Regions from separate parts of the Paenibacillus spongiae genome, predicted to be linked through region 1. Evidence: riboswitches for the same ligand, from Rfam matches in the RefSeq annotation. Region 1 holds a riboswitch; each other region holds the start of a gene.

Region 1 (7,494 bases):
AATTGAAAAAAGGAGCCACCAAAAGCAGCCTTTGCTGCTAAAGGTACGCTCCTTTTTTCAGGAATGTCCACCCGATCGATTATTGTTCGCTGCGTATATTCGTGTCAACGTTATTTTCTTCAATGAATAGAATGTTATATCATGCCTTTCAGAACGCGTTCCATCCGCAATCGATTGTCGATGATTGGAACGAAATCAGACACCGGATACGATTTTCAAACTAAAATGTCATTGCATGTTGAAATCAATCAAATTAGACAAAAAGATGAAATAATGGAAACTATAGGGCAATATTTCCGTATCAGTATTTTATTTAAAACCTTATCGTGCAGCGGCTGCGCAAGACATCCGTACAAACTAGCTTTTCCTATCGGGGGTAGAGGAGGTACACGTATTGAATGATTCAAAATACATAAAACTTCTTGGAATTATTATTGGCGTAGCGGTTGTGAATATCGCAGTGTTTTCTCCGGGATTTATAGGCGTGGCGATCGGCGGGAATGCACTCACAACAGCTTTTGGAGTAACACTGCTATTCGCCAGTGCGCTGGTGCTGCTTTACGGGAGTTATGCTTTACTGTTCAAGGCACCCGTTGTTCTGCCTGTCAGACAAATCAAATCGCACGACGACTTCGTGGAGGCACTGACTCGCTACAGACGCATTAAAGCGCTGGCAGATGATATGACGCTCGCCTTAGAACAGCTGGATCGGATGAGCAAGAGGAAGGAGACTTTGTTCAATGTGCTCCATCAAAGATTCGATACGACGGAGTTAAGCTACCAGAAATTCGCTTCCGTCACTCTGGAGGTAGAGAAATTATTCCACCTCAATGTCAGGAGCATTCTGAATCGGCTTCAGGTTTTTGATGAGTCGGAGTTCGATCATGTAGTGAATCATAAGTCATCACGCTTCTCGGGGAAGCTTCTTCAAGAAAAAATAAACGTGTATAACGAGTTCCTGTCTTTCATGAAAAGCTCGCTTGGTACGAACGAGGAGATCCTATTAAAAATAGATAAGCTGCTGTTGGAGATATCCCGTTTAGACAGTTTTGAACCGGGAGATATTGAGAAGATGCCTTGCATGCAGGAGATAGATTCGTTAATAAAGCAAACCAAATATTATAAACATTGAGAGGTGCAAACAATGGCAAAGCAGAGCAAGGTTTTCCTCCTATTCATTATTCTCGTTGCATTCGTGTTCGCACTCGTATATTTCGGAATAAATCTGACTTCTAACTGGGGGAAAACGAAATCGCAGGTAGCTTCGGAAGACGCCGATAAGCAGTTAAGCGAGCTTTACTCCGATATCTCGATTACGACTGCCGAACCGGTGAAGGGTCAGATCGACCTTAATCCAGCAGACGTGGCGGAGTCGCTGCCGGATATCGCTAAATTCCCGATAACCGTTGACAACACCACGGATCAATATGTAGAGGTATTCTCTTCTACCGAGAAATCGGGCACGGGAGTCGACGGGTGGTTGACAGAGGTAGCAAACGAATTTAACAAGGCGAATATCGTTATTAACGGGAAGCCCGCTTCTGTGAAAATTCGGAATATCGCTTCCGGCACAGCTGCAGATTATATTAAATCCGGCAAATATGTCCCTGACGCCTTCACGCCTTCGAACGAATTATGGGGTGAAATGGTAAAGGCGAGCGGCGTTAAGACCGCGCTTATATCGAAGCGGCTTGTTGGAAACGTCCCTGGCATTGTTATAGTCAAGGCGAAGTACGATGCCCTGGTAGACACCTACGGGGCGGTGAATGTCAAGACCGTTACGGAAGCATTAGCCAATAACGAGTTCGCTATGGGATACACGGATCCTTTCGCCAGCTCCACCGGGCTAAACTTTCTTGTAACTGCCCTCAATACGTTCGATAGCGCGAATATTTTGGGTGACCAGGCCGTTCAAGGGTTTGAAAAGTTTCAAGCCAATGTGCCGTTCATTGCATCGACTACCATACAAATGCGAGACGCGGCGAAGTCCGGTATGCTTGACGGGTTTGTGCTGGAGTACCAAACCTACGTCAATGCGGCCGACTTAAAGAATGGTTATGTGTTCACTCCCTTTGGTGTAAGGCATGACAGTCCGCTGTACGCGTTAGGCGATGTGCCCGCTGAGAAGTTAGAGATCATAAAGAAGTTTGCCGAGTTTGTCGAGCAAGGCGAATATCAGACGCTGGCAAAGAAGAACGGCTTCAATAATCTTGACGACTATAAGGCGGAGCTAGAAGCTATCGATGGCAGTCTACTGTCTGCCGCGCAGAAGCTGTGGAAAGAAAAGAAGAACGGAAATAAACCGATAGCGGCCGTGTTCGTAACCGATGTTTCCGGAAGTATGGCGGGTGAACCCCTGAACCGCTTGAAAGAGTCGTTATTGAAAGGCCAGAAGTTTCTGGGGAAGGAGAACAGTATCGGTCTCGTTTCCTATTCCGATGATGTAACGATTAATCTTCCTATCGGGAAATACGATACGAATCAGCAGTCCATGTTTGTGGGGGCGGTGAACAACCTTCAAGCCAGCGGAGGTACGGCTACTTTCGATGGAATCTTAGTGGCGTTGAAAATGCTTCGAGATGAGGCAGCCCTTCATCCCGATAGCAGACCGATCATCTTTGTCCTAAGTGATGGCGAGACGAATGAGGGTTATTCGCTTAAAGATATTAAAGGATTAATCGAGAACTACAAGGTTCCGATCTACACGATCGGATACAATGCCAATATTCAAGCGCTTCAAAGTATTTCGAGTATCAATGAGGCCGCCAGTATCAATGCAGATACGGATGATGTTGTCTACAAAATCGGGAACTTGTTTAACGTTCAGATGTAATTGAAACCGGGGAGGAATACCATGTCATTCACAATGGAAGTGCCCAGCCAGGAAGAGATCAAGGTTGCGATCGAAGAGCAGGTTAAACCCGTTCCCGAAGAGGTGGTGAAGCTTAAAGAAGCCGCGGAGAGCAATGTAGCAGCGATCATGGAACTGGATATCGAGTCGCTTGAGAAGCGTAAAGAAATACTGCAGTCTATCGATGCTTATGGGATTCATACAATGAAATCATCTTCGGATAAAAACGCTCTGCTGCAGGTTTCGGTGGGGAATCTCTCCAAAACGGGTGATGATGGGGGGCAGGTAGCCAAGGGTCTCGCGGAGCTGCATAAGCAGCTCAAGGATTTGGATCCAAGCGTAGTCGACTTTGCTAAGAGAGGTTTCCTTGGCAAGTTATTCAATCCGCTCCGCGCTTACTTTCTCAAATATGAAAAGGCTGATGCAGTTATTGCGGATATCGTTGTTTCTCTAGATAAGGGGAAGATCACCCTCAAGAACGACAACACGACGCTGGAGATTGAACAGCAGTCGCTCCGGGATTTGACGAAAAAGCTTCAGAAGGAAATTCAGCTCGGTGTACTAATGGATGAGTCAATCGAATCGCAGATCGAAACGGCGAAACTGCGTAACGAAGACACTGACAAGATCCGATTCATCACCGAAGAAGTATTGTTTCCTCTACGGCAGAGGGTAATGGACTTGCAGCAAATGTTAGTTGTCAACCAGCAGGGAATCATGGCAATCGAAGTGGTCATCAGGAATAATAAAGAATTGATTCGAGGGGTAGACCGGGCCAAGAATGTTACGATATCGGCGTTGAAGATTTCCGTAACGGTTGCAAGTGCTCTCTATAATCAGAAGATCGTTCTGAGAAAGATCGAGCTCTTAAACCAAACCACGAATGAACTGATCGCCGGCACATCCAGAATGTTGAAGAATCAAGGGGCTGAGATCCACAAGCAATCGCTTGAAACGAGCATTTCAGTAGAGACGCTCAAAGAAGCCTTTACGGACGTATTGTCGGCACTGGATTCGATCAGTACTTATAAACAGGAAGCATTGCCGAGAATGCGTGAAACGATCACGCAGTTCCGGGAGTTGGCAGATGTTGGCGAGCAGCAAATTCTGCGTCTGGAGAAAGGTCATAAGTTAGGGCTGTAATATGTACACATGATCGGATAACGATTAATGGCATTAATGAAATACAGCTGAATCGAAAACTCGTTATGTGGGAATAAAGAGAGCCTAGCCGCGATCAGGCTCTCTTTATATTTCACTGAAAAGGCCATTCGTGGACATCCGTTGAACGTGACGGATGTCCAATTTCTTTCCTGTTCAAAATCAACAAGCTGAATTAATTACTGCTCCCAATGACGAAGCGACTTAGACAGATTGATTGAAGACTTGGAACATGGTAGTCTGATCATGAGGCAGCTTAATGCCGTGTAACGATACTTCTACAAATGAGTTTATTGCTGAGAGGAGCGAAACGTAAATGTCATTGATTTATACATACAATAAGAAGGTTATACAAATTGAGGAAACAAAGAACGAATCGGATTTTGAATTTGATATCAAATTTATTGAGGATAAATACATGGCAGGGATGAAGCAGATTCAGAAGGGCTTTGAAGAGAATAAAGTATACACCGATGTCTTATTCTATCCTTACGACAGTCATCACTACAGAATTATCGTACGTCAAGATTACTATGTGGATTTTGTTTTGGCGTTATTGAAACATCAACTATTAGTTAGCGTGGAGTGGAGTTAGTCTTGGCTCGAAAAATAGTAAATCACACGATAAGGGGAAAGACGAATCGATGCCGGAAACAGAAAAGGCAGGCTATAAATCGATAGCTCTTGATATCGCACAAAGAATCGTAAGCGGAGAATTTCTTGTATCCAGTAAGATTTCAGGACGTTCACTCCTGGCAGGGCAGTACCATGTATCTCCCGAAACCATTCGTAAAGCCATTGGATTATTGAGGGAAGAGAATATCGTATCCGTCTCTCAAGGGAAAGAAATCACCGTCTTGTCTAGTCACAACGCTTATGAATATATAACGAAACACGATTATTTGAAATCCGTGTATTCCCTTAAACAAAATTTGCAGCTCTTGCTTCAGGAAAAACTAGCCATAGATCAGAAATTTGAATCACTCCTTACGGAGATTATTGATGCTTCTGACCGGTTGCAAAATCTTAAACCGTATAATCCCATCGATCTAAAAATATCACCGCATTCACATGTGGTAGGGCAAACGATCGGCAATCTGCAATTTTGGCAAAATACGGGTGCTACCATTATCGCGCTGCGTAGGGGAACGCATGTCTCCATCTCGCCGGGACCGCATGTTGTGTTAAGAGAAGACGATATTCTGGTTGTTGTTGGAGATGAGAAAATTTTTGAAGTGACAGGGCAATTCATAAATAAGCCTCGAATATAATCAAAATCAATGGAGCGGCAGGGGAGGAGTCCCTTGTCTATTTTTTATTCCCTTTTCTTTCGCTCAACTAGTGCATGGTTAGCATTATTAATGTTTACTATTAATTTACAAACAACTTCAATATTATCAATAGGTTGTCAGAAGGAGAGGGATCTGTTATAGTTTAATTAGTCCATTTGAAGTTCTTGCTAGTACAATTTCATATCGAACTGCTTAATTTCCGATATTCCGGAAAGCGGGGGACCCATTATCAGGGGCGAATCGATCCATGAGGATCGTAGGGAACCATCTATCCCGAGTCCGTCAGCTAACCTCGTCAGCCTTAGATGGGTCATTATTCTCTGTAGAGCGATAAACTCTGCTTGTTTCTTGACCCGTGTTAATGGGTCTTTTTTTGTTGTCATAATACATTTTGAAGGAGGAGGTTCTTATGCCACAACCGAAATACATGACGGACATCGGCAAATTGACGAATATTCCGGAGAAAGAACGGGAGAAATTGAAGCTTATTACGGACAAGTTCGTTTTTCGAGTGAATGATTATTACTTGAATTTAATTGATTGGGATGATCCGAACGATCCGGTCCGTAAGCTAGTCATTCCAAATGAGGATGAACTTGGGGAGTATGGGCGATGGGATGCATCGGACGAAGATACGAATTATGTCGTTCCAGGATGCCAACACAAGTATAATTCGACGGCACTTCTTATTGTATCTGAGGTATGCGGTGCTTATTGCCGATATTGTTTTCGAAAGCGGCTTTTCCGTAATGACGTTAAAGAAGCCGTGTCGGATATAGAACCAGGCTTACAGTATATTGCACAGCATCCGGAAATCAGTAACGTTCTACTGACCGGTGGCGACAGCCTGATCCTTGGAACCGCGAAGCTGAAGATTATCCTTGAACGCTTAAGAGCCATTGAACACGTGAAAATCATTCGCCTAGGTTCGAAAATGCCCGTATTTAATCCGATGCGGATCTACGAGGACGAGGCGTTATTGGAGACGTTTAAGGAATATTCAACACCTGAGAAAAGAATTTATGTCATGGCACATATTAATCATCCGCGCGAGATCACTCCGGAAGCCATTCAAGGATTCACGGCCCTGCAGAAAGCGGGGGTGATTCTAGTAAACCAGACACCAATACTTCGCGGTATAAATGATGATCCGAAAATCCTGGGGGAGCTGCTCGATAAGCTGTCCGAGGCTGGGGTAACCCCGTACTATTTCTTTATCAATAGGCCAGTCGCGGGCAACAACGCTTTTGTTCTGCCTTTGCGGGAAGTTTACGATATCGTCGAGCAAGCTAAAGCGCTAACGTCTGGTTTAGGCAAGAGGGTTCGCTTGTCCATGAGCCATACCTCCGGAAAAATTGAAATTCTTGCTATCGAGGAAGGTAAGGCTTATCTGAAATATCACCAATCAAGAGACGGCCACTATGGCCGATTCATGATATTGGATTGCCCCGAACAGGCGACATGGTTCGATGACCTTCCGGGGAATGAGCAATATTGGAGAAAGCCTGTGAAAAAAACAAATGCGGTAGTTTCCGTTAACACACTAGCGGATATGCCTGCGGCATCAAGAAAAGTGAAGAGATTAAATAGCAACCATTAGTTTGAATCGTGACGCGACTTCTTTACGGGACGATCCAATCGATTGCAAAGGATGCCATTCATATCGTTCTGCTAGCCAATACAAACAAGTTATAATAAGCGAGCCTAAATGGGGTCGCTTTTTTATGTTTATCGAAATATAGCGATTTAGATCGATATTTTGTCATATATTATTAATTACATGAATTTAGATGCAGTTATCTTTAATTATCTCATATTTACTTAATAGGAAGCGATATATCTTCAAGTCGAACTGGGTAGTATTCGGGAGAATAGGGGAGGAAAAAGCTGGATGAGACTGGTCAGATCCCCATATCCTTGCTGAGCGGACCTGAGCTGACGTGAAGGGCTTATATCAAGGGTGAGCCTTATTGGTTACTCATGTTATGATCATTAACGTGTTCAATAACGAATCCGAAAGGAGTGAGGAAAATTGAGGAAATGGATTCATGCTGTTCTTTGCTTAATGTTGATCGGTTTCTTGATGGGATGCAGTTCAGATGAGGACAAAGCCAACGAAGGAACTAACACGAACGAACCCGCTGCTAAGGAGACAACATTAGCCAAAGCGCAGCGAGAAGGGTATATTAC
Region 2 (7,494 bases), 1.7 Mb from region 1:
TACTTTCCACCGCGAACAGAGGGGCAAGTCGATGATTGCGTCCCGCTTGGACGCGATTCCGGGTATCGGCGAGAAGCGGCGCAAAGCGCTGCTGAAGCACTTTGGCTCCATCAAAAAAATAAAAGAAGCCGAAATCGAAGATTTCCGGCCTCTGTCGATCGGCGAGAAGCTCGCCGCTCAAATTATAGAAGCGCTGAAGGAAGAGCCGTAGAACCAACGGGCTCTTCCTTTTTTGCGCTATCTAAGTAAATCCGAAGGGTTAAGCAGATGCGCATCCTTCGAAAACGGACTACAGCTTAATCTCTCTTACCGGCGTTCTGTTGTGCCGGTACCGGATAATCGCTGCGATTGGGATTGGCAGCACGATATAGATGACGCCCATGAAGATATTAACCGCTGATCCCATGAACATAAGAGAGATCGCCATCATAATGCTGTTGAATATCGCATGGGCGAAGATGACCGTGACCAGGCCGTAACGGAGAAAGACATAACTGAATGCAAGTCCGATTATGGTCAGCTCCAGCAGCCGCGTTGTCGCCGGGAAGATCGGGTACGTCACATGCCCCAGCGCCCAGATGACGGACGGAATGAGCGAAGCGACGAACGTATTGCGCAGCCATCGCTTCAATATGCCGATGCCGAAGAAACGGTATACAGCCTCTTCGGAAATGGCGGCGCACCAGGCGAGCAGAGGAAGCAGCCATGGGGCTGCGAAATTGTAGGGCGACTGGGTGACGTCCGTCGTCGACCAAGCTCCGGTTGCTTTCTCCAGTACGAGCAGGATGATAGTCTGCGCGCCAAGCAATATAAAGGCGGTCAAATAACCCAGCCACATACTGCGCCAGACATGCGTTCCATATCCGGGCTCTCCCATACGCGGCCATAAATTACGGCCCATCGCGCGCCATAAGCCATCGCCCGCGACAAGGGAGAAGTAGACGGCTGCGGCCATAACGACGGTGATGATACAGGTGATAGCGACCGCAACGACTGCATACCCGGCAGCATCCGGTTCCTCCCCAAAGCTGGCGATCAGCCCGTCGGTCATGTTCATGTTATTGACCAGGTAGAACGCGAGAAATAGGCCCGTCAATAACAATCCCCTCACGAATGACGTATGGCGGCGGTATAACACGCCGTATACGATCGCGAGGATAAAGAGGACGATCGACAGCAGAACGCTTCCGATTAGCGACAGCATCGATGCGAATTTGGACTGCTCGGTCACATAGGCTTCATAGTGGGCCGGCACGACAAAAGCCGGTTTATAGCCCGCGATAACCGTCTGCCCGCTGGAGGTTTCTTCCGTGCGGATGGACAGCTGCAGCTTGGCCTCGTCGAAGTCCTGGCCGCTGATGTACAGCCGGATCGTACCATCAGCCAGAGGTTTCTTGCCTTGCTGGATCGATTCCTTGGCAAATCCTTGACTGACGGCGAAAGCAATCGCGGCATCCATTGCCTTATCAGGGGGAGAGGCTATATGATTTTGCTCGCTGTAATGGTTCCAGGCGACGACGTCACCGCTTTCCATATGGACATAGACGAACAGTGTGCTCCCGTCAGGCAGACTTGCCGACACCTGATAGGTATCCGTCGGGAGTTTGGCGCCATAGCGTTTCTCGTAATCCGATAATCGCTGTTGTTTGGACAAATAGCCGTACAGCAGGCTGTTCGATTGATGAACCGCATGCGTGTTGTCCGGCACTTGATTAAACTGGCTCTGCGTAAAGGCAGAGGCGGCTCGCTCGGCCTCGCTTTTCTTAATAACCTGCTGGCTGCTCGTGCCAAAGAATGCGTCGGCGGTCACGGGTACGATTTGGACAACCAAATAGATGACGGCGCAAATGGCGGCAAACCACGAATACATCTTCCAATTTGGCTGCGTGTCTGTTAGATACATGAGCTCACCTCTTCAACGGTATGGATACGGCACAAGTAGGAAAATATACTTGTACCATAACATTCTATGCAGAAATTATCCATGTAACCGCTTATTTCGTGATGCGGACGAGATAATCGATGGAGAAAACAAGGATGACTTCGATTTTTGCCGTCCGCTACGGCTATTTGGCGCTTTTCGGTTCATTTTCTATATGTTTTCCGTTTGGTGTTTTTAATATCTGGCTTTATAATGGGGACGAATTGAATAGCTCAGCCGAATTTCTAGTCGAAAACGGGGGAACCAAATTGTTATCCGCTGCAAGCTGCCAGGACGGGGCGGGCATTGAACGGATCACAAGGGGTGAATTTTGCCGTCTGCGTCCACACGCAGCATGCGAATAGGGCTGCCTTTCCAGGCCCGAATCCGTCAGCTAACCTCGTAGGCTGTATGGAACAGGACTCATCGCGAACAGCATTGGGCATCCAGTGCTTTTTTTTGTGCCCAAAAATCAGGCAGAACTAAATATAGGGTGGAGGCTGATTGTGGTTTCACTGTTCAAATTGTCGCACTGGTCCCCGCCTCGCATCCTTGTAACGGGCTTCGCGCTCATCATCCTGCTTGGAGGCCTGTTGCTGTCGATGCCATTCGCTTCCGAAGCGGGCACGCGAACACCCTTCATCGACGCCGTGTTTACGGCAACATCGGCTACTTGCGTGACGGGTCTGGTTACCGTTGACACAGGCAGCCATTACTCGGCAGCCGGTCAGATCATTATCGTGACGCTTATTCAAATCGGCGGACTCGGCTTCATGACGATGTCAACCTTGTTCGCCATTATATTGCGGAAGCGGATCTCACTGAAGGAACGGCTTGTACTGCAGGAGGCGTTGAACCAGAGCAGCATGGAAGGGATTATTCGGCTCATTCGCAAAGTACTGCTCTATTCCTTGACGATCGAAGCCGTAGGAGCCGTATTGCTCGCCATCCGCTGGTCCTATGATATGCCGCTAGGCAAAGCGATCTACTTTGGGGTGTGGCATGCCGTGTCGATGTTCAACAACGCGGGCTTCGATTTGTTCGGGCAGTTCGGAACGCCGTTCGTCAGCTTTACCCGGTATGTGAACGATCCGATCGTCAATATTGTCGCCATGCTGCTCATCGTTCTGGGCGGCATCGGATTTATCGTCATGTCCGATGTCATCGACTTCCGGAACAAGAAGCGGCTGACGCTGCACTCCAAAGTGGTGCTATCCATGACGGGCGCGCTTCTTGCTATCGGGACGATCGTGATCTTCATCTTCGAATTTACGAATGAACACACGCTCGGAGCACTCGGCTGGGACGGCAAAATATGGGCGTCCTTATTTCAGTCGGTGGCTCCCCGGACGGCCGGCCCAAATACGGTCGACCTGACGCAGCTGCGGCAGGCCACTCAATTTTTTATCGTCATTCTGATGTTTATCGGGGCATCGCCGGGATCGACGGGGGGCGGAATCAAGACGACCACCTTCGCCACCTTGATCGGTGCGGTCATAGCGATGATTCGGGGGAAAGAAGATATCGTTATGTTCAAAATGAGGCTGGGGCGCGAACGCATCTTTAAAGCGCTGACGATTACATTGCTTTCGCTCGCCCTGGTCATATTTGTGACGATGCTGCTGTCGACGACGGAGGATCAGGCTTTCCTCAAAATTTTGTTTGAGACGACCTCGGCTTTCGGCACGGTAGGGCTGTCGCTCGGCGTAACGCCGGAGCTGACGATGTTTGGCAAGATAGTGATTTCACTCATGATGTTTACCGGACGGCTGGGCCCGCTCACGCTTGCATATGCGCTCGGCCCACGTACAGAAAAAGAACTGTTCCGGTATCCAGAAGGCAAAATTACGATTGGATAGGGAAGTAGGAGAAGCGGATGAAGACGAATCAATTTCTTATTATTGGTCTGGGGCGTTTCGGCTCGAGCCTGGCGCGCGAGCTGATCGAGCTTGACTACGAGGTGCTCGGCATCGACAAGGACGAGGAAGCGGTACAGGACATGAGCCATATTCTGACCCATGCCGTCGTGGCGGAGTCCACCGATGAAGAAGTGCTGCGTTCGCTCGGCGCCCGCAATTTCGATTGCGGCGTCGTGGCTATCGGCGACGATATTCAGGCAAGCATTCTGACCGCCATTCTGCTTAAGGATTTGGGCGTGAAGAAAGTAGTGGCGAAGGCGATGAGCGAGCTGCATGGGCGGGTGCTGGAGAAGATCGGCGTCGACCGCGTCGTATACCCGGAGCGGGACATGGGGATTCGGGTTGCGCATCAGCTTGTATCGCCGAACCTGCTTGATTATATCGAGCTGTCCAAGGAATATACGATCGCCGAGCTGGCGGTCCCCCGGTGCCTGAACGGCAAATCGCTGCAGGAGCTTAATCCGCGCGCGCGGTTCGGCTGCAGCATCGTCGCGATCAACAAACCGAGCGGCATCATCATCGCTCCCGCAGCGACCGACGTGCTTGCGGAGAAAGATATTATGGTCGTCATCGGAACGAACAATCAGATCGAGCAATTCGAGGAATCCGTTTCTTAATAATTCGCCAATTCATCTATTTAATGAAAGAAGCGGATTCAGATGTGAAAAATGGCAACAATAAAGGACAGGGCTGCGTTTCGCGGCTGCTGTCCTTTCTCATTATATTGGCAGGGAGTGCTTTGCCCGGCGCTAAGTGCGTTTATAAAAGGTAGACAGCTCTTCGACCCACAGCCGGACGGTCGGGCTAAGGCTTTCCGGTTCGGCATGGATGAGCGACGTTGTCCGCTTCGTTCCCTCAAGCTCGCGTATGGAGACGACGGTAAGATCATTGTCCGCCAGCAGTTGCGGCCGCAAATACGATTTCGGGAGCAGGGTTCCGGCCCGGCATGTATGGAGCAGCCTCAGTATCGCTTCGAAGGAATCGATCTCCATCCGAACGTCGGGGAGCAGCCGGTATTTCTCGAACAGCTCGTCGGTCAATATACGGTACCAGGTTCCCTTGGAGAAGAGAATCATCGGCATGCCGTTCAGATCGTGAATTTCAGGCAGCCCTTTCTCCATAATGAAATGATTGCGGGGCAGCACGAGAATAAGGTGATCGTCGAACAGCGGGATGCAGGTTAGCGACGGATCGTCGATTTGGGAGGCGACAATGCCGACGTCGGCTTTCTTCTCCCGGACAAGGGTGACGATTTCATGGGTCTTGCCGGTAATGGCCTTAATGTCCAGCTCCGGGCTCCGCTGCGTCAAGGCGTGAAGCAAGTCGGGCAATGTCGTTTGCAGCGTCGTTAGGCTGGCTCCGATCGTAAGCAGCGTACGGCCTGCGGCCTTGTATTCCGCAACCATCTGCAGGTAGCGGAGATGCTGCTGCCGTACCTCGACCGCGTATTCGTACGTCAGCTGGCCGATTCTCGTCAGCTCCAGCCTTTTGCCGATTCGCCGAAACAGCTCGACACCCAGCTCTTCCTCCAGCTTGGCGATTTTGCGGGAGAGTGCGGGCTGAGAGATATTGAGCAGCGTCGAAGCTTTATTCATGCTGGATTGATCGACGACGACGGCGAACAGGTTCAATTCATGGATCATCTCATGCCCTCCTCAGGCTGCTTATGCAAATAAGTTATAACTTTTAATCGATAATAAGCAATTCCATTATAAGCATAAAAGGAGTATGATGTGAAGTGTGGCTAAAATGTGTCATCTTATGTTGTTGACGCTGTAAAGGGTCGGGGGTACAATGAATCTTGGTGTCTTGACAAAATGTGACGGAAAAAGCTATCCACAGTATTGAAAGGAGAACGCAGATGTTATGAAAGGAAATTCGTACTTATCGCGCAAGATTCACTCCCTTCTAGGGGTGATCCCGCTCAGCTTGTTCATCGTTGAACATATGCTGACGAACTTTTCGGCTGTCGAAGGCGGGCCGCAAGGATTCAAGGACAGTGTAGCTTTCTTGAACGGGCTGCCGCTTGTCTTCTTCCTGGAGCTGTTCGGCATCTGGCTGCCGCTGCTGTTTCACGGCGTATACGGCTTGTATATCGCCTACCAATCGAACTTGAATACAGGACGCTTCCAATATGGGCGCAACTGGGCCTTTACGCTGCAGCGCATATCGGGCGTTATCACGTTCATCTTCGTATTCTGGCACTTGTACCAGACGCGCTTCCAAGTCATGATCGGCAATGTATCGCACGAAGAGCTTGGCGGCGTCATGCACGACATTGCAAACAACCCGCTTTTCTTCATCCTGTACATTATCGGCGTTGTTTCCGCGGTGTTCCACTTCAGTAACGGCATGTGGGCATTCCTTGTAAGCTGGGGCATTACGGTCGGGCCGCGCGCGCAGCGCATCTCGTCCTACATTTGGATGGCCGTGTTCGTCATTGTAACGGTGATGTTCCTGATGTCGCTGGGAGCGTTCCGCGGCGACGAGTTTAAAGAAACAGCCTCTGCCGCTCTGGCATGGGCGAATCTCGTTTAGGCTTTAAGATAAGGAGCGAATCGATATGGCAAAAAGTAAAGTGATTGTCGTCGGCGGCGGTCTTGCCGGCTTGATGGCTACGATAAAAGCAGCGGAAGCGGGCATGCACGTCGACCTGTTCTCGCTCGTACCGGTTAAACGTTCGCACTCCGTTTGCGCGCAAGGCGGCATTAACGGCGCCGTCAACACGAAGGGGGAAGGAGACTCCCCATGGGAGCACTTCGACGATACGGTTTATGGCGGCGACTTCCTGGCTAACCAACCGCCGGTCAAGGCGATGTGCGAAGCGGCGCCGGGCATTATTCACTTGATGGACCGGATGGGCGTCATGTTCAACCGTACGCCGGAAGGTCTGCTCGATTTCCGCCGTTTCGGCGGTACGCAGTACCACCGTACGGCATTCGCCGGCGCAACAACAGGCCAGCAGCTGCTGTATGCGCTCGACGAGCAGGTTCGCCGCTGGGAGACCGCGGGACTTGTAACGAAATTCGAGCATCATGAGTTTCTTGGCGCGGTTCTGGACGATGACGGCGTATGCCGCGGCATATCGGCGCAAGATTTGCGTTCCATGGAAGTCGTTACGATATCCGGCGATGCGGTTATTCTTGCATCGGGCGGCCCCGGCATTATTTTCGGCAAAACGACGAACTCGGTCATTAACACGGGTACGGCCGCAAGCGCCGTCTATCAGCAGGGCGTTCATTACGCCAACGGCGAATTCATTCAAATTCACCCGACGGCGATCCCGGGCGACGACAAGCTGCGCCTCATGTCCGAATCGGCGCGCGGCGAAGGCGGCCGGATCTGGACATATAAAGACGGCAAGCCGTGGTACTTCCTGGAAGAGAAATACCCGGCATACGGCAACCTGGTTCCGCGCGATATCGCGACGCGGGAAATTTTCCATGTCTGCGTCGACGAGAAGCTCGGCATTAACGGGGAAAACATGGTTTACCTCGACCTGTCGCATAAAGATCCGAAGGAGCTTGACGTCAAGCTCGGCGGCATCATTGAAATTTACGAGAAGTTCATGGGCGACGACCCGCGTAAAATTCCGATGAAAATCTTCCCGGCGGTCCATTACTCTATGGGCGGCATGTGGGTCGACTTTAATCA
Region 3 (7,494 bases), 3.5 Mb from region 1:
TGATCAAGTTTCACAATAAAAACAGAAGGGTAGATATCTTCCAATACACCTGTACGTTCGATGGTCTTTCGGCGGCCTCCGTTAGCTCGAAGACGTATCTTGGAGCCAACATGTGCCTCCAAACTGCGTTTGATCTCCAACAGCGCATTTTTTGCCATTGTCCACTACCACCTCTTTCCTTGTCCATTATAACGCGGAGGAGGCGGTTTGTCAAAATTTTATATTATAACAGCGAAGTAAACAAATTGTCAACACACAAATAACTAATTTTGCGCGAATTATGCATAATTCAATAATTTTGCCGCATATTAAACAGTTGGCTTCACACTTGTGAGCGTTTTGGGCTTGGGCAGGCCGACCCGATACTTGCCTAATGTCTCGATACCGCCCATCCCATCGATACCGCTGATCGTACCGTTAATGACGTCCGACAGGTTAATGGTGTCCCTAATGGGCGTGTAGCTCGCTTTAATGGCAATATAGACGGGATCCAGAGCATGAATCAATACGCGCCCCGGCGAGCTGGCAAAATTAGAGCCTGACTGCAGGAGCGCTTCAAAGTGCGACTGGCAGGCGCCGGCCACCACAATGAGCCCATCACGGTTCTTCTCATAGTCACGGGCGACCCGTACCGCATTAACGAAGTTCTGCGAGTTCTTGTAGCTGGCCAAACTGTACAAATCATTCGGTTCACGGCTCTTCAAAACACCATCATGTCCGGTTATGACTACGATATCCGGTTTTATTTGCGGCAGCAGACGGTACACGAGATCGGGCATTTGCGATTCATGGGCATAAATGCCGTGAGCAGGTACTCTCATCTGCGTGTACAGCTGCATGCTTTTTTTCAAATAGTTGGCGTCTCCGTCCAAATGCAGCACTTTGCCAGGCACTTCGAAGTAAGGCGCCCCTTGATTCAATGCACGCCTAAGCTCCTCCTCGCCCTTCTGCATCTGCTGCTGCCGCTGCTCCTGCATCCGCCGCATCGATTCATTTACTTTGATTCTCACTTGCTTGGCCGCCCCCGTAAATTCGGGATCGCGCACAATAGACAAGTCGGGAATCGGCGCGTCAGCAAGCAGCCGGTAGTCCGTGCCTTTTAGGGTAGCGAATTGTTGGTTCATGGTTGCAATACGGAATAGCACGTCCCCGCCATACGATTTGCGGACGACCAGGTCCCCCTGCTTCATGGGCAAATCACCTCTTCGTCTTATCCTATGGGCATATAGGGCTGTTGGTGCCCTTCCGCAAGCCCAAAACCCTAAGAAGGGGTTTTCTCTTGCCGCCAATATCATGTGCAACCCAATGAGGGGCATACGTTCTAACGAAAAATAGAGCCAATCCCCTTGTATTCGGAGATTGGCTCTTATAGGTGCCTTGCCCGGCCTTAGAAGCCTGCTTGCTGCAGCGCGTCGCTGATGACAGCGAACTCTGCGATCGACAGCGTCTCTCCGCGGCGGGACGGATCGATTCCACAGCCCTCAAGCAGGGGAACCACCTTATCGCGGTTCGCTTTGCCGATGAAGGCTGACAAATTATTCGCAATCGTCTTCCGCCGCTGAGCGAAGCTCGCCTGAACCGTACGGAAGAAATGATCCTCGTTTGCCACCTCGACGGGAGGCTTGTCCCGAAGCGTCAGCTTAATTACCGCGGAGTCTACATTCGGCTGCGGGATAAACACGGTATGCGGCACGACGCAGACCAGCTCAGGCACGCAGTAGTACTGTACGGCTACGCTAAGGCTTCCGTACTCCTTGCCGCCTGGCTTCGCCGCCATCCGCTCCGCTACTTCCTTCTGAATCATGACGACGATATTCTCAAGCGGCAGCTTCTCCTCCAGCAGCTTCATCAGAATCGGCGTCGTGACGTAATACGGCAGGTTAGCCACGACGCTCACGCCGGCAAGCCCTGCAAACTGCCGTTCCATCAGTTCGCGAAGTTCCAGCTTGAGCACATCGCCATGCTCGATGTGGACATTATCGGTCTCCGCGAAGACATCCTGCAGAATCGGAATGAGCCGCTGATCGATTTCTACGGCGGTTACGCGTCCTGCAGTCTCCGAGAGCCGCTGCGTAAGCGCCCCGATGCCCGGACCGATCTCCAGTGCGCCCTTCGTCTTGTCCAGCTCCGCGGCATCTACAATATTTCGCAATATATTTTGATCGATCAAGAAATTTTGTCCCAGACTCTTCTTAAACGAAAAGCCGTATTTCGCAATAATATCCCGTGTTCGTTTCGGTGTCGCTACGTCTGCCTGCGTCATGATTCGCTTCCCCCGTTCTCCTGCTCCATACGCGCTAACGCCTGCTCGAATTCTTCACGCGTTATCCGGAACATGGTGCAGCGCTTATAGAACTGTTTCCCGTTCGCATAACCGATCCCGAGTAAGTTGCCCATTCTGAGCCTGCGCTCCGACGCTTGGGCATTTACCAGCAGTCCGGCCTTCATCAAGTCATCCCACGTAATCTCCGGCGCCGTATCCGCTTGTTCCTCTGCGACTTCCGTCCGTACATTCGCAAGCGCCCGTCTTATTGCTTCAGGCGATGCATTCTCTACCCCGATATCGCCCTTATAGAGCGCTTCTTCCTGCGGAAGAAACGCATGCTTGCAGCCTGGAACCCGCTGCGCGACAATTTTACGGATTCGTTCGCCTGCATGATCCGGATCCGTAAAGATAATAACCCCTCTGCGCTGCTGGGCAAGCGCCACTCTTCGGAGCACGTCTTCACCGACCGCAGAACCGCCTGTCTCGATCGTCTCCGCTTCAAGCGCCCGCTTAATGGCAACCGTATCGTCCTTGCCCTCTACGACGATGATTTCCTTGATCATGCCGTTCCTTCATCCCCTCTAGACAAACATACAAAAAGAAGAGGCGTCGCCTCTCCTTTATGATGGCATATTTCCTTTTGAAATACGATAATAATTAATCACAGCCGCTAATATCAGATCGATTCCGGTTTCTTCGGCCCCAGTACGTATACCGTATAGCCCTTCTTCCGACCGAAGCGATCCGCATATTTCTCGCTGTCGAAATAAACGTCGATCTTATTGCCTTTGATCGCGCCGCCTGTATCTTCCGCACGGCGGAAACCGATACCTTCGATATACACCCACCAGCCGATCGGAATGACCTTCGGATCGACGGCAATGGTACGTCCTTCCTTGACGCGTGCGCCGGAAGCCGTAATGCCGTACTGTGGATGCCCTTTACTCTTACCGGTAGACTCGACGCCTGCCGAATAAGCCGTTAACGTTACATTCTTTAAGACTTTCTTGGGCTTAAACGTGACGCCCTTCTTCGTCATTGTCGCCACAGACGGCGCCTTCGCGGACAACACCGTAACCTTCGGCTCTTCTTTCTTCGTTCCGACTGCCACGACTTGATTGATGGCCGTCGCTTGCGTCATCTTCGATACAAGCGTATGCGACACCATTTTCCCGTCCGCAAACACCTTCTCATAACGCTTCACAACGGTACCTTCTTTGCCCACCTGCATTAACTTTTGTTTGCCTTGCGGCAAATTCGGGTCTTCCTTCTTGACGACCGTGAACGGCACCGTGTAGGAATTCTGTGAGAGGTGCTTATCGATCCTCACGACCGTAACGGACATGTTCGGCTGGACCGCCGTATCCATGGCAGGAAGTACCTTATCTTGATTGCGAACCGATATATTAGCTTGATCGATCGCTTCCCTAACTGTTTTTTCTGTCGTGTACAACGTTCTTACCTTGCCGTCAGCCTTCACTTGGAGCGGTACCGCATGATCAATAACAATACGGTCGCCGTCCTTTACGCCTCCATTCAGAGGCATGGACACTTTATCGTTCGGTCCAATCGTGATGGCTTGTTCATCCAGTAGGCGTTGAAGGACCCATTGCTTGGTTGAAACAATGTTTTCCTGTCCGTTAACTACTACGGATACGCGCTTGTCAGCCGTCCCGTACAACAACACCAGAAACATGAAAGTCATAGCGATTGAGATCATAGCGCTTAGAATAATTAAACGCAAGTTCTCATGCTTCCATCGCAATGCGAAAGACATGCTGGATGATCGTTTCCCATGGGTGTCCTTAAGCTGGAGTTGGCCCACTTCATCGGTCCTCCTTACATAGCCCCGCCGTCGAATTATGCATGATTAAATTTGACGCGACTAGTTAGATTTAGCGTGCACACACGCTCTTCCTCATGCCCACCTCCATGTATACACCCTATGTCGTCAGTTTACGCATTATTCAAAAATAAAAAGAAGCCGACGACAGAGGATCTGTTTCGTGGCTTCCCCAAAATACAGGTAGCATGGAATGGATGCACGAGGTTGATCTCTCTATTTGCGCTTACGAGGTTAGCTGTCGGGTTCGGGCAAGAGAGTCGCCCTATTCGCACTTCGGCACTTTACAAAACTAAAGTACCGCTGCATAAATTCACCCCAAGAAGAATTCAACAGGCACACGCCAAAAATTCGATTCAGCGTACGCTCTTGGTTCCCCCGCTCTCCATACTGGAGATTAAGCGATATTGGAAAAGGAATACAATGTTTCAAAAGCTCTGAGATGAATGATACCGTCTTTTGCTCCAAATTGTAAAGAAGCGATTAATGACGATTTTAACGAATTTTAAGGATAAACTCGCGAAAAACTGGCGATTTCTTGATTGAAAATTAGTTTTTTCGTGGGATTGGTCCCAAATCCTTGCTCTCAGAGCTCTTTTCACCCAATGTTAAAACATCTTAATGCATTCTCAGTCGTGATTTTGGAAATTTGTTCCAAAGATTTGCCTGTTATTTCCGCTGCAGCCTCGGCAACCAGCCGCACGTAAGCCGATTCATTTCGCTTTCCGCGATATGGATGCGGAGCCAAATATGGGGAGTCCGTTTCGATGAGAAGACGGTCCAGCGGCACCCGGGCGAGCACCTCTTTCGGGACACGCGCATTCTGGAATGTGACCGGTCCTCCGAACGAAATATAGAAGTTCATGTCCAGGCATTGCTTGGCCGTTTCCCAGCTGCCGGAGTAACAGTGCATCACGCCGCCAACCTCTTGTGCCCGCTCTTCTTTCAGGATACGGACGACATCCTCATGAGCGTCGCGGTTATGAATGACGATCGGCAGCTTCTTCTGCTTGGCCAGCTCGATCTGCTGCCGGAATACCCGCTGCTGGATATCCTTCGGCGACGTATCCCAGTGATAATCGAGGCCTATTTCCCCGATCGCCACAACCTTCGGATGATCGCAGAGCGAGGCGATCCAATCCAAATCCCCAGGAAGCATCTCGATGCTGTCCACGGGATGCCACCCGACAACGGCGTAAATAAAATCATAACGTTCCGCTAATTCCATCGTAGTCGGAATCGTTTCGCGGTTGAACCCGATATTGATTAATTTTTCGATTCCGGCAGCCCGCGCCCTTTCGATGACTTCTGCGCGGTCAGCGTCGAATTTATAGGAATCCAAGTGGGTGTGAGTGTCGATTAACATCAATGAAGACAAACCCCTTTCTACAAGTAAAAGCCAAATACATCACGCACGGCTTGCGAGAAATACGCCGCCTTCTCACGCACTTTCTCCATCGGGAAATAGAGGTGATATTTCCCGCGGTGAAGGCCGGTAATGGATCGAATTATATCGGATTTTGCCGATATCTCTGACAAACGCTCCTCCTGGTCGAGAAGCAAAATCGGCGGTTTTTCGTCTTTCTCCGATACGGCTGCTCCCGGCTGATAAACATCGTATGGCAAATCCAGCGGGAAGTCGATTTCAAGGTGATATTCCGGGTGGAGCCCGGCAGAATGAAATTCGTCGCGTATTTGCCGCCACAACGTTTCATTCGCTTCATCCATGGTGACATACTTATATAGTTTACGGTTTAAGAACCGCTGACACAAGTCGGACAGAACCGGATCCGCTTCCTTCTGCCATTGGACGAATGCCGTCTGGACAAGCGCTTCATCAAGCGATAAATACCCTTCCACATCTATTGTGCCCTGAAGCAAATGTTCAAGCGGATCAATCATCCAAGCGAAGCTGTAGCTGCTCCCATAGAGCTCTTTGGCTCTGCGGAAAATTTGCCTGAGAATAATTTCCGAGCTGCGGGTAACCGGGTGAAAATAAACCTGCCAATACATCTGGTAACGGGACATCAAGTAATCTTCAACGGCATGCATGCCGCTCTCCTTGACGACGATTTGATCCTGGTGGGGACGAAGCACACGGAGAATGCGCTCCAGATCGAATGTGCCATAATTGACCCCTGTAAAATAAGCGTCGCGCAGGAGATAATCCATGCGGTCGGCGTCCATCTGACTCGAGACCAGACTCATGACGATGGGACGCTCATAGGTCTTGCAAATAACGGCTGAAACCTGCTCCGGAAAGGACGGATCGACCCTTCGGAGCACGTCGTTGATTTCCGTTTCTTCTAATAATATACGACATGTCCATTCCTCGTGATGGGTTTCGAATACCTCCTCGATGGAATGCGAGAACGGACCGTGTCCGACATCATGAAGGAGAGCCGCGCATAGGGAAACCAACTTCTCGTTTCTAGGCCAATCGGAGTACCCGCCGCGCTCGAACTGCGAGATGATTTTCCGTGTAATTTCATATACGCCAAGCGAATGGGAGAACCGGCTGTGCTCGGCGCCATGGAACGTCAGATAGGAGGTGCCCAGCTGGCGTATGCGCCGAAGTCGTTGGAATTCTCTGGTATTAATAAGGTTCCATACCGTTTCGTCTTGAACGTAGATATACTTGTGAACCGGATCCTTAAACACTTTCTCTTCTGCCAGCGGACGCATCTTCGCATACATGGGTGATCCCTCCCTACTCTAGTAACCCGTTATTACAACATAATACCAATAGGGGTTTTAACCCTTAACAAGAAGCTTTAGACAAATTTTCGACACAATTTTAGATTTAATGTCGAACAATGTCGTAATTTTATTTCCAAAATGAATTCTGATGTTGTACGATAAGTATAGCTTAATAACCTTATCTCTATAGCGATTTTAGCAAATAAGAGCCTACTCCGGTCCAATTCGGTATTGACTATTTTGGTAAACGTTGGTACTATAGAGAAAAGAAATGATAGAATTTTGTCGAATTATGACGAATTACTTTTTGAGAGGGGACACGATAGATTATGATGAAATCGACAGGAATTGTTCGGAAAGTTGATGAGCTTGGACGTGTTGTTATCCCAATTGAGCTGCGCCGTACGCTCGGTATTGGCGAGAAGGACGCGCTTGAGATATATGTAGATGGTGAACGGATCATGTTGAAGAAATACGAGCCTGCTTGTATCTTCTGCGGCAATGCAGAGAACGTTACATATTTCAAAGGAAAAATCGTTTGCAACGTTTGTTTGACCGAATTACCAACTCCCGTCACAAAATAAGAGACAAATTCGGAATTATGAGTTATAATAGAATTAATCAACTTGTTAATTCTAACCTTTTTTATACTCCTTACTGCCTTCCTGAGCCAAGAACCCCTCAG
Region 4 (7,494 bases), 2.3 Mb from region 1:
GGAGCATCATTCGTCCCGTCCCCTGTCATGGCGACCAGCTTGCCTTGCGCTTGTTCTCTACGTATGACGGCGATTTTGTCTTCGGGCTTGCTCTCCGCGATGAAATCGTCCACGCCCGCTTCACGGGCAATCGTCGCAGCCGTTAGCGGGTTATCCCCCGTACACATGATAGTACGGATGCCCATTCTGCGGAGCTCGTCGAAGCGTTCCTTCATTCCTGGCTTCACCGTATCCTTCAAATAAATAAGCCCATAAATCCGGTTACCCGCCGCAACCGCCAAAGGCGTGCCTCCCGCCGAGGCAATGCGTTCCGTTACCGCATCCAAGTCGCTTGGAAGCTTGCCGCCTTGCACTGCGACCCACTGCTTCACGGCATCGACCGCCCCTTTGCGAACGGACAGACCGCTCGTTAGGTCAACGCCGCTCATGCGCGTTTCGGCTTTAAACTCGATGAACTGGCCTCCTTCCGCGATTGCCGCGTCATACGTGAACCCTTGTTTGTTCATAAGCTCAAGCACAGAGCGCCCTTCCGGCGTCTCGTCCTGCAAGGAGCTGATAGCCGCCCATGCCGCAATCTCTTCAGCCGCTGCGCCGCCGACCGGCACGAATTCGCTCGCCATCCGGTTTCCGTACGTAATCGTGCCAGTCTTATCGAGAATCATCGTGTTGATATCCCCGGAAGCTTCAACCGCTTTGCCCGACATCGCCAGTACATTGAACTGCGTCACGCGATCCATCCCCGCAATGCCGATTGCGGACAGGAGACCGCCGATTGTGGTGGGGATCAGGCAGACGAGCAGCGCGATCAGCACCGGGATTTCCAAATCCACGCCGACATACTTCGCGATCGGCGCCAATGTGACCACCACGATCAGAAAAATGAGCGTCAGGCTGATAAGAAGCGTATTTAACGCGATTTCATTCGGAGTCTTCTGCCGCTTCGCCCCTTCAACGAGCGAAATCATCCGGTCGATGAACGACTCGCCCGGATCGCTCGTAATGCGAACGACGATACGGTCGCTGACGACCCGGGTACCTCCTGTGACCGAGCTGAAATCGCCTCCCGCTTCTTTAATCACAGGTGCGGATTCACCCGTAATCGCCGATTCGTCAACCGAGGCAAGCCCTTCGATCACTTCGCCGTCGCCCGGAATCATCTCTCCCTGCTCTACGATGACAGTGTCTCCTTTGCGAAGCATCGATGCTTGTATGACCGTTATCTCACCATTGACCAGCTTGTTCGCAGCCACTTCCCGCTTCGTCTTCTTCAGCGAGTCCGCCTGCGCCTTCCCCCTGCCCTCGGCGAGCGCTTCGGCAAAGTTCGCAAACAGAACGGTTACCAGCAGAATCAGGAACACGGTCAGATTGAACGCGAACCGTTCCTCAGCATTGAACCAGCTTGGAAACAGGGTTAGAAGCAGCACGAGGAACGTTCCGATTTCAACGATGAACATGACCGGATTCCGGATCATGGACGCCGGGTTCAGCTTGATGATACTATCGATTACAGCCTGCTTGACGATATCGCCCGTCAGCAGCTTTTTACGTTGCTGCAGTTGTTGTTTCATCTTCTCTTCCCCTCACTTAACGAAGCGTTAAATATTCCGCAACCGGCCCCAGCGCAATGACCGGAAGAAATGTTAGTGCGCCAATCAACAGCACCGTCCCGATAATAATCCCCGTGAATAGCGCATTATCCGTACGGAATGTCCCGATCGTCTCCGGTACATGCGTCTTGCGGACGAACGATCCGGCGACGGCTAGCATAGCCATCATGGAGATGTACCGGCCGAAGAACATGACCAATCCGGTCGTAATGTTCCAGAACGGCGTGTTATCCGCTAGTCCTTCGAAACCGGACCCGTTATTGGCGGCCGAAGAGGTGTACTCGTACAAGACTTGAGAAATCCCATGGAAGCCCGGATTGGTTATCGAGCCGCTGCCCAGGTCGGTCAAGAAGGCTATCGCCGTCGGAGCCAGAATGATCAACGGATGCACCAGGATGGCAATGGCGAGAAGCTTCATCTCGCGCGGTTCAATCTTGCGGCCTAGAAATTCCGGCGTCCGCCCGACCATAAGCCCGCAGATGAATACCCCCAGCATGGCGTACATCAGCATATTGATCAGCCCGACGCCTTTGCCTCCGAATACGCAGTTCAACATCATCTGGGCAAGCGGGGCTATACCGCCAAGCGGCGTGAGCGTATCATGCATGTTATTGACGCTGCCGGTAGTGGCCGCGGTCGTCACCGTCGTGAACAAGGCGGATTGAGCGATGCCGAAGCGCACCTCCTTGCCTTCCATGCTACCTTGCGATGCATCGAAGCCCATGGCGTTCATCGCAGGGCTACCCGCCTTCTCCGAGAAGTAAGTGAGCGAGAGGAAGACAAGGAAGAGTGCCATCATGGCGGTGAAAATAACCCAGCCCTGCTTCGTATTCCGTGCGAAGCGCCCGAACATATAGGGCAACGATGCCGGCATCGCCCACATCATGAGAATCTCAAGCACATTCGTAATGCCATTCGGATTCTCGAACGGGTGCGCCGAGTTGACGCCGAAGAACCCGCCGCCGTTCGTACCGATATGCTTGATCGTCTCCAGCGATGCTACAGGCCCCAGCGGAATATGCTGCGTAACACCTTGCAGCGTAGTAACGACGAGGGTCGGATTTAGCGTCTGCGGGACTTGGAGCGCCACAAGAACGAGCGTCATGATGAACGAGAAGGGCAGGAAGATCCGCATGATCCCTTTCACGAAGTCTTCGAAAAAGTTGCCGATCGTCGTCCCTTTGCTCGTGATCCCCCGCACGAAAGCGACCGCAACGGCGAATCCCGTGGCTGCCGACGTGAACATCATCATCGTGATGACGGCCATCTGGGTGAGGTAGGTAACGCCAGACTCCCCGCTGTAATGCTGCAGGTTCGTGTTGGTCACAAAGCTGATAATCGTATTGAAAGCAAGCGTTGATTCCATATTTCCGTTACCGCTCGGGTTAAGCCATAATCCGCCCTGTACCCGCAGCAGTAAATAACCGATCGCGACAAGCACGACATTGGTGGCGATGATGCTAAGCGCATAAATCTTCCACGTCATGCCTTCCCGCTTCTTCAGCCCGATCAGCTTATAGATCGCCCGTTCCATGCCTCCGAATATGCGGTCCGTCCAATTCGATTCATTCGAGAACACATGATAGACATACGTGCCCAGCGGCTTTACCAGCAGCATCAGGACAATAATGACGATGACGATTTGCAAGATATCCATTGATCAACAGCCTCCTAGAACTTCTCCGGGTGAATCAGTGCATAAACCAAATACATGAATACAAGCAAAGTAAGGATAAGCGTCACAATCATGCTTCGTTCCCTCCCGCATCTTCAATCACTTTACCGCACCAGTTGGCAAAACCGGCTGCTAGCGCGAATCCCGCTGCCAGCATGACAAGCATCCCTATATCGCTCATGCTTAAATTCTCCCTATTCATCCCTAATATTCAATTTTTACCCATTCTGAGCATGAAAAAAGAAGCCTGCGGGCATGAGGAACATGACCCGTGGCTTCAACGATTCACAGCAAGGAAGAATTCTGCCGTACCCCTTAGAGGGCACAAGAAGAAACGGCTCGCACCATTCCTGGGGGCGACGTTAGTTTCTTCCATTAGACAAATTCATCCCGAGCTGCGACTGCACGTGTTAATGTTGCCTCTCCCTATACGCTTACGAGGTTAGCTGACGGATTCGGGCGCGAGAGTCGCCCTACCTGGATCAGTCTCCCATTCCAAGATTCACCCCATGGCTTCAGCAATACGCATCGTACTGCTTGCTGGCCGTTGGTTCCCCCGCTCCTTCTTCGAAATCAGAAGGACTCAGCGATAAAGACGGTTAATGCTATGACTGAAACATAACTGCTATCGGTTTCAAATCGTTCTCCTGCTCGGAGGCCTCCGAAAATGGTAAGAACAAGAAGATTCGATGAATTGAATCTTACTCCTGCTTCGAATCTCTGTAAAGCGAACCTGAAGCTGATAATACGGCTTTTCCGCTCGATTATCGCGCATAAGCAGCGCTTACATTCCTATAAATATCCGTCTTGCTCGCTCATTCGCATTCATTCTGCGCCTTTCAAAAAAAGCGGCGGACATTCGGGAAGGGATATCATCCAAAAATGCACAAAAAAGCTGTCGGATAAATCTCGACAGCTTAAAGCAGCCATTTCATCGGAATGCCTGCATGCATGCAGCGGCTCGCCTCCATAGCCTCAAGGTTCATTCCCGCCGGTCCGGCGGCAGCGCAAAGGCGAGAAGTCCGAGGAGCGGCAGAAAGCTCGACCAGGTCAGAACGCGGTCAAGTCCCCATATATCGCCCGCTTCTCCAATGATCACCGCCCCGATCGCCCCCATTCCGAAGGCCAAGCCGGTAATGAGCCCTGAAGCCATGCCAACCTTGCCTGGGAGAAGCTCCTGCGCGTAGACGACGCTTACGGAAAATCCGGAGAGCAGGATGACGCCCAGCAAGAATATAACGGGATAAATCAAGAATGATGGCAAATAAGGGAGTAGTAACGCGAACGGAGCCGCTCCCCCGATGGAAATCAGTATCATCCGCTTCCGGCCGAACCGGTCGGCCAGAATACCGCCCAAGAAGGTGCCGAGCACGCCTGCTGCCATGAAGAGAAAGATCGGCACCTGCGCCGCCCGCAGCGAGAAATCCCGGAAATCTTCCAAGTAGATTTGATAATACGTCGAGATTCCGGTTGTATACCACGATCTCGCAAATACGAGCAGGATGAGCAGGAATAGAGCAACTCCAACATTCTGGCGCACCTGCTTGGCATCCCCACTCTCCGGCGCTTTCGCCGCCCGTTTCACCGGCTTGCCGTGTGTGACAAGCTGAGAACGGTACCAAGGAACGACGCGGATCAGAATAATGATCGCCGCCGCGGCAAGCAGCGTCCCCCATATCGCACCGGACTGGCCCAATGGCACGAAGATGAAGATGGTCATTAGCGGTGCCAATGAGCTGCCTGCATTACCTCCCACCTGATAGATCGATTGCGCCAAGCCGCGCCGCCCGCCCGCCGCGAAATATACGACCCGCGACCCTTCCGGATGAAAGATAGCCGATCCCAGCCCAACGAATACAACCGCCAGCATTAGCGCCCAGAACCCGGGCGAATACGCAAGCCCCGCTACCCCGATCAGGCTTAGAGCCATTCCGAACGGCAGCATCCACGGAGCGGGCCGCTTGTCTGATAAGAAGCCGACTACCGGCTGCATGACCGATGAAGTCATATTCAGGGCGAACGCCACCCATCCAATTTGCCCGAGAGACAGGTCAAGCGATGTACGGACGACCGGGAACATCGCCGTTACAATCGCTTGCATGGTGTCATTCAACATATGTACCGAGCTGATCGCGAATAAGATGGCATACACTGTGCCCGTTTGAACCGCAGCTGCCTTTGTTGTAGCTCCCGCTGCCATGCCCCCACACCCTTCGCTGTAGAATCTACAAGCAAGATTAGCATACATACGTATAGGTGACAATCATTCATAGAAGTATAATTTTATGGGGCCTGATGAGGAGATTTCCCCTATAATTGGAAATGTAAACGTTGACACTGCTCCTGTCCCCCTTTATTCTTGGAATAAGAAGAAACGGCTTTCGCCGAAAACAGGATTAATAGAATATATAGGCCGCCCCGGAGGAGGAACATTGTACCGATGATTCAACGAATAAGCAAGCGAAAGCTAATGAAGCGCGTGGCGTCGGCTGCACTCGTCCTATCGCTTCTGCCTGGCTGTTCGCTGCTGCCCGAAGAAGAAGATTCACTGCAGCCCCCTGTTCTGCAAAAGGTTCAGAAGGAGTATGAAATCGTCGAGGTGAAGCGCGGCAATATCGAGCGGTTCATTACCTCCACGGCAACGGCGACATCCGGCCGCAACATCTCCGTCTCATTCCCGGAAACGGGAGGACGTCTCAAAAATTTATTCGTTAATGTCGGCGATCTTGTCAAAGCCGGCCAGCCGATCGCCGAGCTCGATACCGGCGATTTGCCGATGCGGATCAAGCTGCAGAAGCTCAACGTGGAGAAGAGGAATATTCAATTATTCGAAGCCACCACATCGGAGCTGAGCACGGACGACATCAGGCTCCGGGAACTCGACCTGAAGGGCGAGCGCATGGTACTGGACTCTTTGGAGAAGGAGTACAACAAGGCGCTGCTGTTCGCGCCTATGGACGGTATCGTTACCCATGTGGACAGCTTGCGGACCGGAGAAGGGGTCGAAGCGCTGCGAACGGTCGCGGTCATAGCGGATCCGAATGACGTTGATCTGGTCTATGAAGCTACTGAAGCCAAATCGCTGGTCGGCGCGAAGGTAGACATGGGTGTCGAAGTGACGATCAAGAAGACAAAATACTCGGGCAAAGTATTGCAAACACCTACGACCGCACCGAAAAGCGATGTGGAAAGCGTGAACAGGCGCAACGCCAAATCGCTTATCATCGGTATCCCGTCGCTGCCCAACATTCCGCTGAAAATTGGCGAATATGCGGATTTCAAAATCTTCATGGAGAAGCGGGACAATGTCATCGTCATTCCACGGAATGGACTGCGCAACTATCTGGGCCGGAATTATGTTCAGGTCATGGAGAATGACCGCGTGAAGGAAATCGACGTCGAGACGGGCCTGACGACGAACCGCGAGGTCGAAATCATCAAAGGGCTGGAAGTCGGGCAAAAGGTTATTCTCAATACATAGCCGGCACGAACTGAATCGACAAGAAGAAGCAAGCTGCAGCGGATGCGGCTTGCTTCTTCCTCGTATCGCGCTTATTATACCGACGCATCCCGTTCTTATCCTTCGGCCTCCCTTCTATCCCCTTGCAAGTTTTCGAATCCCATACACGGCAATAAGCCCCAGAGGAAAAACCATGCTGAACGTCAAGTCCCAGAATGGCCAATACAATTTGAGCGATTCGTTGTAAAGAACCGCGTTCGGGGATAGGGCATAGGCGGTGCCAAACAGGAGGATCCCCAGCGGGATCGTCAATGAGCGGTTATCCCGAAGCTTGAACAGCTGCGTAATGCCTGCATTCAATGCATAGAAATAGATGGTGCATTTGAAATAAGTCGAGATAATCCACATGATCGCAAAGATGGCCTCTACCCGTTCCAAAAACTGACCGATGCTTATTTTCTTCGCGAGGGCATACGCCGGGTAATTCTGATGTGCCGTGATATAGGGACCTAACACAAGAATGGTTCCGAGGATTACAGCCAGGATTGAGCAGCCGCCGAATAACGCAGCCAGCATAAAATCCCTGGTCAAGTTTTTGCCCGGACGAACATTCGGAAGCACCATCGCCAGAGCGATCAGTTCAGAGAAGGAGTAAGCGGCCAGATAAATAGAGCCCTGCACAGTGGGAATGATTCCTTCGCCGAGATAGGGTTTGAGATGATCCAGCTTCGTCTCCGGCAGAATGAGGATGA

The links. Region 1 has a riboswitch for cyclic di-AMP ahead of L1F29_RS15940 (KamA family radical SAM protein). Riboswitches for the same ligand answer to the same signal wherever they lie in the genome.
Positions count from the first base shown of each region.
Region 2: linked by a shared signal. The riboswitch ahead of L1F29_RS08100 (TrkH family potassium uptake protein) and the one ahead of L1F29_RS15940 (KamA family radical SAM protein) in region 1 are both predicted to bind cyclic di-AMP.
Region 3: linked by a shared signal. The riboswitch ahead of L1F29_RS00140 (resuscitation-promoting factor) and the one ahead of L1F29_RS15940 (KamA family radical SAM protein) in region 1 are both predicted to bind cyclic di-AMP.
Region 4: linked by a shared signal. The riboswitch ahead of kdpF (K(+)-transporting ATPase subunit F) and the one ahead of L1F29_RS15940 (KamA family radical SAM protein) in region 1 are both predicted to bind cyclic di-AMP.

Region 1 is NZ_CP091430.1:3,475,391-3,482,884, forward strand. It holds gene L1F29_RS15915 (hypothetical protein) at 395-1,132, shown strand; gene L1F29_RS15920 (vWA domain-containing protein) at 1,145-2,833, shown strand; gene L1F29_RS15925 (toxic anion resistance protein) at 2,855-3,994, shown strand; gene L1F29_RS15930 (hypothetical protein) at 4,329-4,607, shown strand; gene L1F29_RS15935 (GntR family transcriptional regulator) at 4,657-5,283, shown strand; cyclic di-AMP (ydaO/yuaA leader) riboswitch at 5,484-5,620, shown strand; gene L1F29_RS15940 (KamA family radical SAM protein) at 5,714-6,904, shown strand; gene ehuB (ectoine/hydroxyectoine ABC transporter substrate-binding protein EhuB) at 7,337-7,494, shown strand, end outside.
Region 2 is NZ_CP091430.1:1,761,931-1,769,424, forward strand. It holds gene uvrC (excinuclease ABC subunit UvrC) at 1-211, shown strand, start outside; gene L1F29_RS08095 (CPBP family intramembrane glutamic endopeptidase) at 290-1,903, opposite strand; cyclic di-AMP (ydaO/yuaA leader) riboswitch at 2,147-2,345, shown strand; gene L1F29_RS08100 (TrkH family potassium uptake protein) at 2,428-3,780, shown strand; gene L1F29_RS08105 (potassium channel family protein) at 3,798-4,457, shown strand; gene L1F29_RS08110 (LysR family transcriptional regulator) at 4,590-5,483, opposite strand; gene L1F29_RS08115 (succinate dehydrogenase cytochrome b558 subunit) at 5,707-6,378, shown strand; gene sdhA (succinate dehydrogenase flavoprotein subunit) at 6,404-7,494, shown strand, end outside.
Region 3 is NZ_CP091430.1:25,189-32,682, reverse strand. It holds gene veg (biofilm formation stimulator Veg) at 1-158, opposite strand, end outside; gene yabG (sporulation peptidase YabG) at 309-1,190, opposite strand; gene rsmA (16S rRNA (adenine(1518)-N(6)/adenine(1519)-N(6))-dimethyltransferase RsmA) at 1,388-2,263, opposite strand; gene rnmV (ribonuclease M5) at 2,260-2,829, opposite strand; gene L1F29_RS00140 (resuscitation-promoting factor) at 2,943-4,091, opposite strand; cyclic di-AMP (ydaO/yuaA leader) riboswitch at 4,317-4,523, opposite strand; gene L1F29_RS00135 (TatD family hydrolase) at 4,708-5,475, opposite strand; gene L1F29_RS00130 (HD domain-containing protein) at 5,496-6,806, opposite strand; gene L1F29_RS00125 (AbrB/MazE/SpoVT family DNA-binding domain-containing protein) at 7,139-7,393, shown strand.
Region 4 is NZ_CP091430.1:5,783,603-5,791,096, forward strand. It holds gene kdpB (potassium-transporting ATPase subunit KdpB) at 1-1,568, opposite strand, end outside; gene kdpA (potassium-transporting ATPase subunit KdpA) at 1,585-3,264, opposite strand; gene kdpF (K(+)-transporting ATPase subunit F) at 3,279-3,356, opposite strand; cyclic di-AMP (ydaO/yuaA leader) riboswitch at 3,698-3,881, opposite strand; gene L1F29_RS26125 (MFS transporter) at 4,265-5,482, opposite strand; gene L1F29_RS26130 (efflux RND transporter periplasmic adaptor subunit) at 5,723-6,763, shown strand; gene L1F29_RS26135 (GerAB/ArcD/ProY family transporter) at 6,878-7,494, opposite strand, start outside.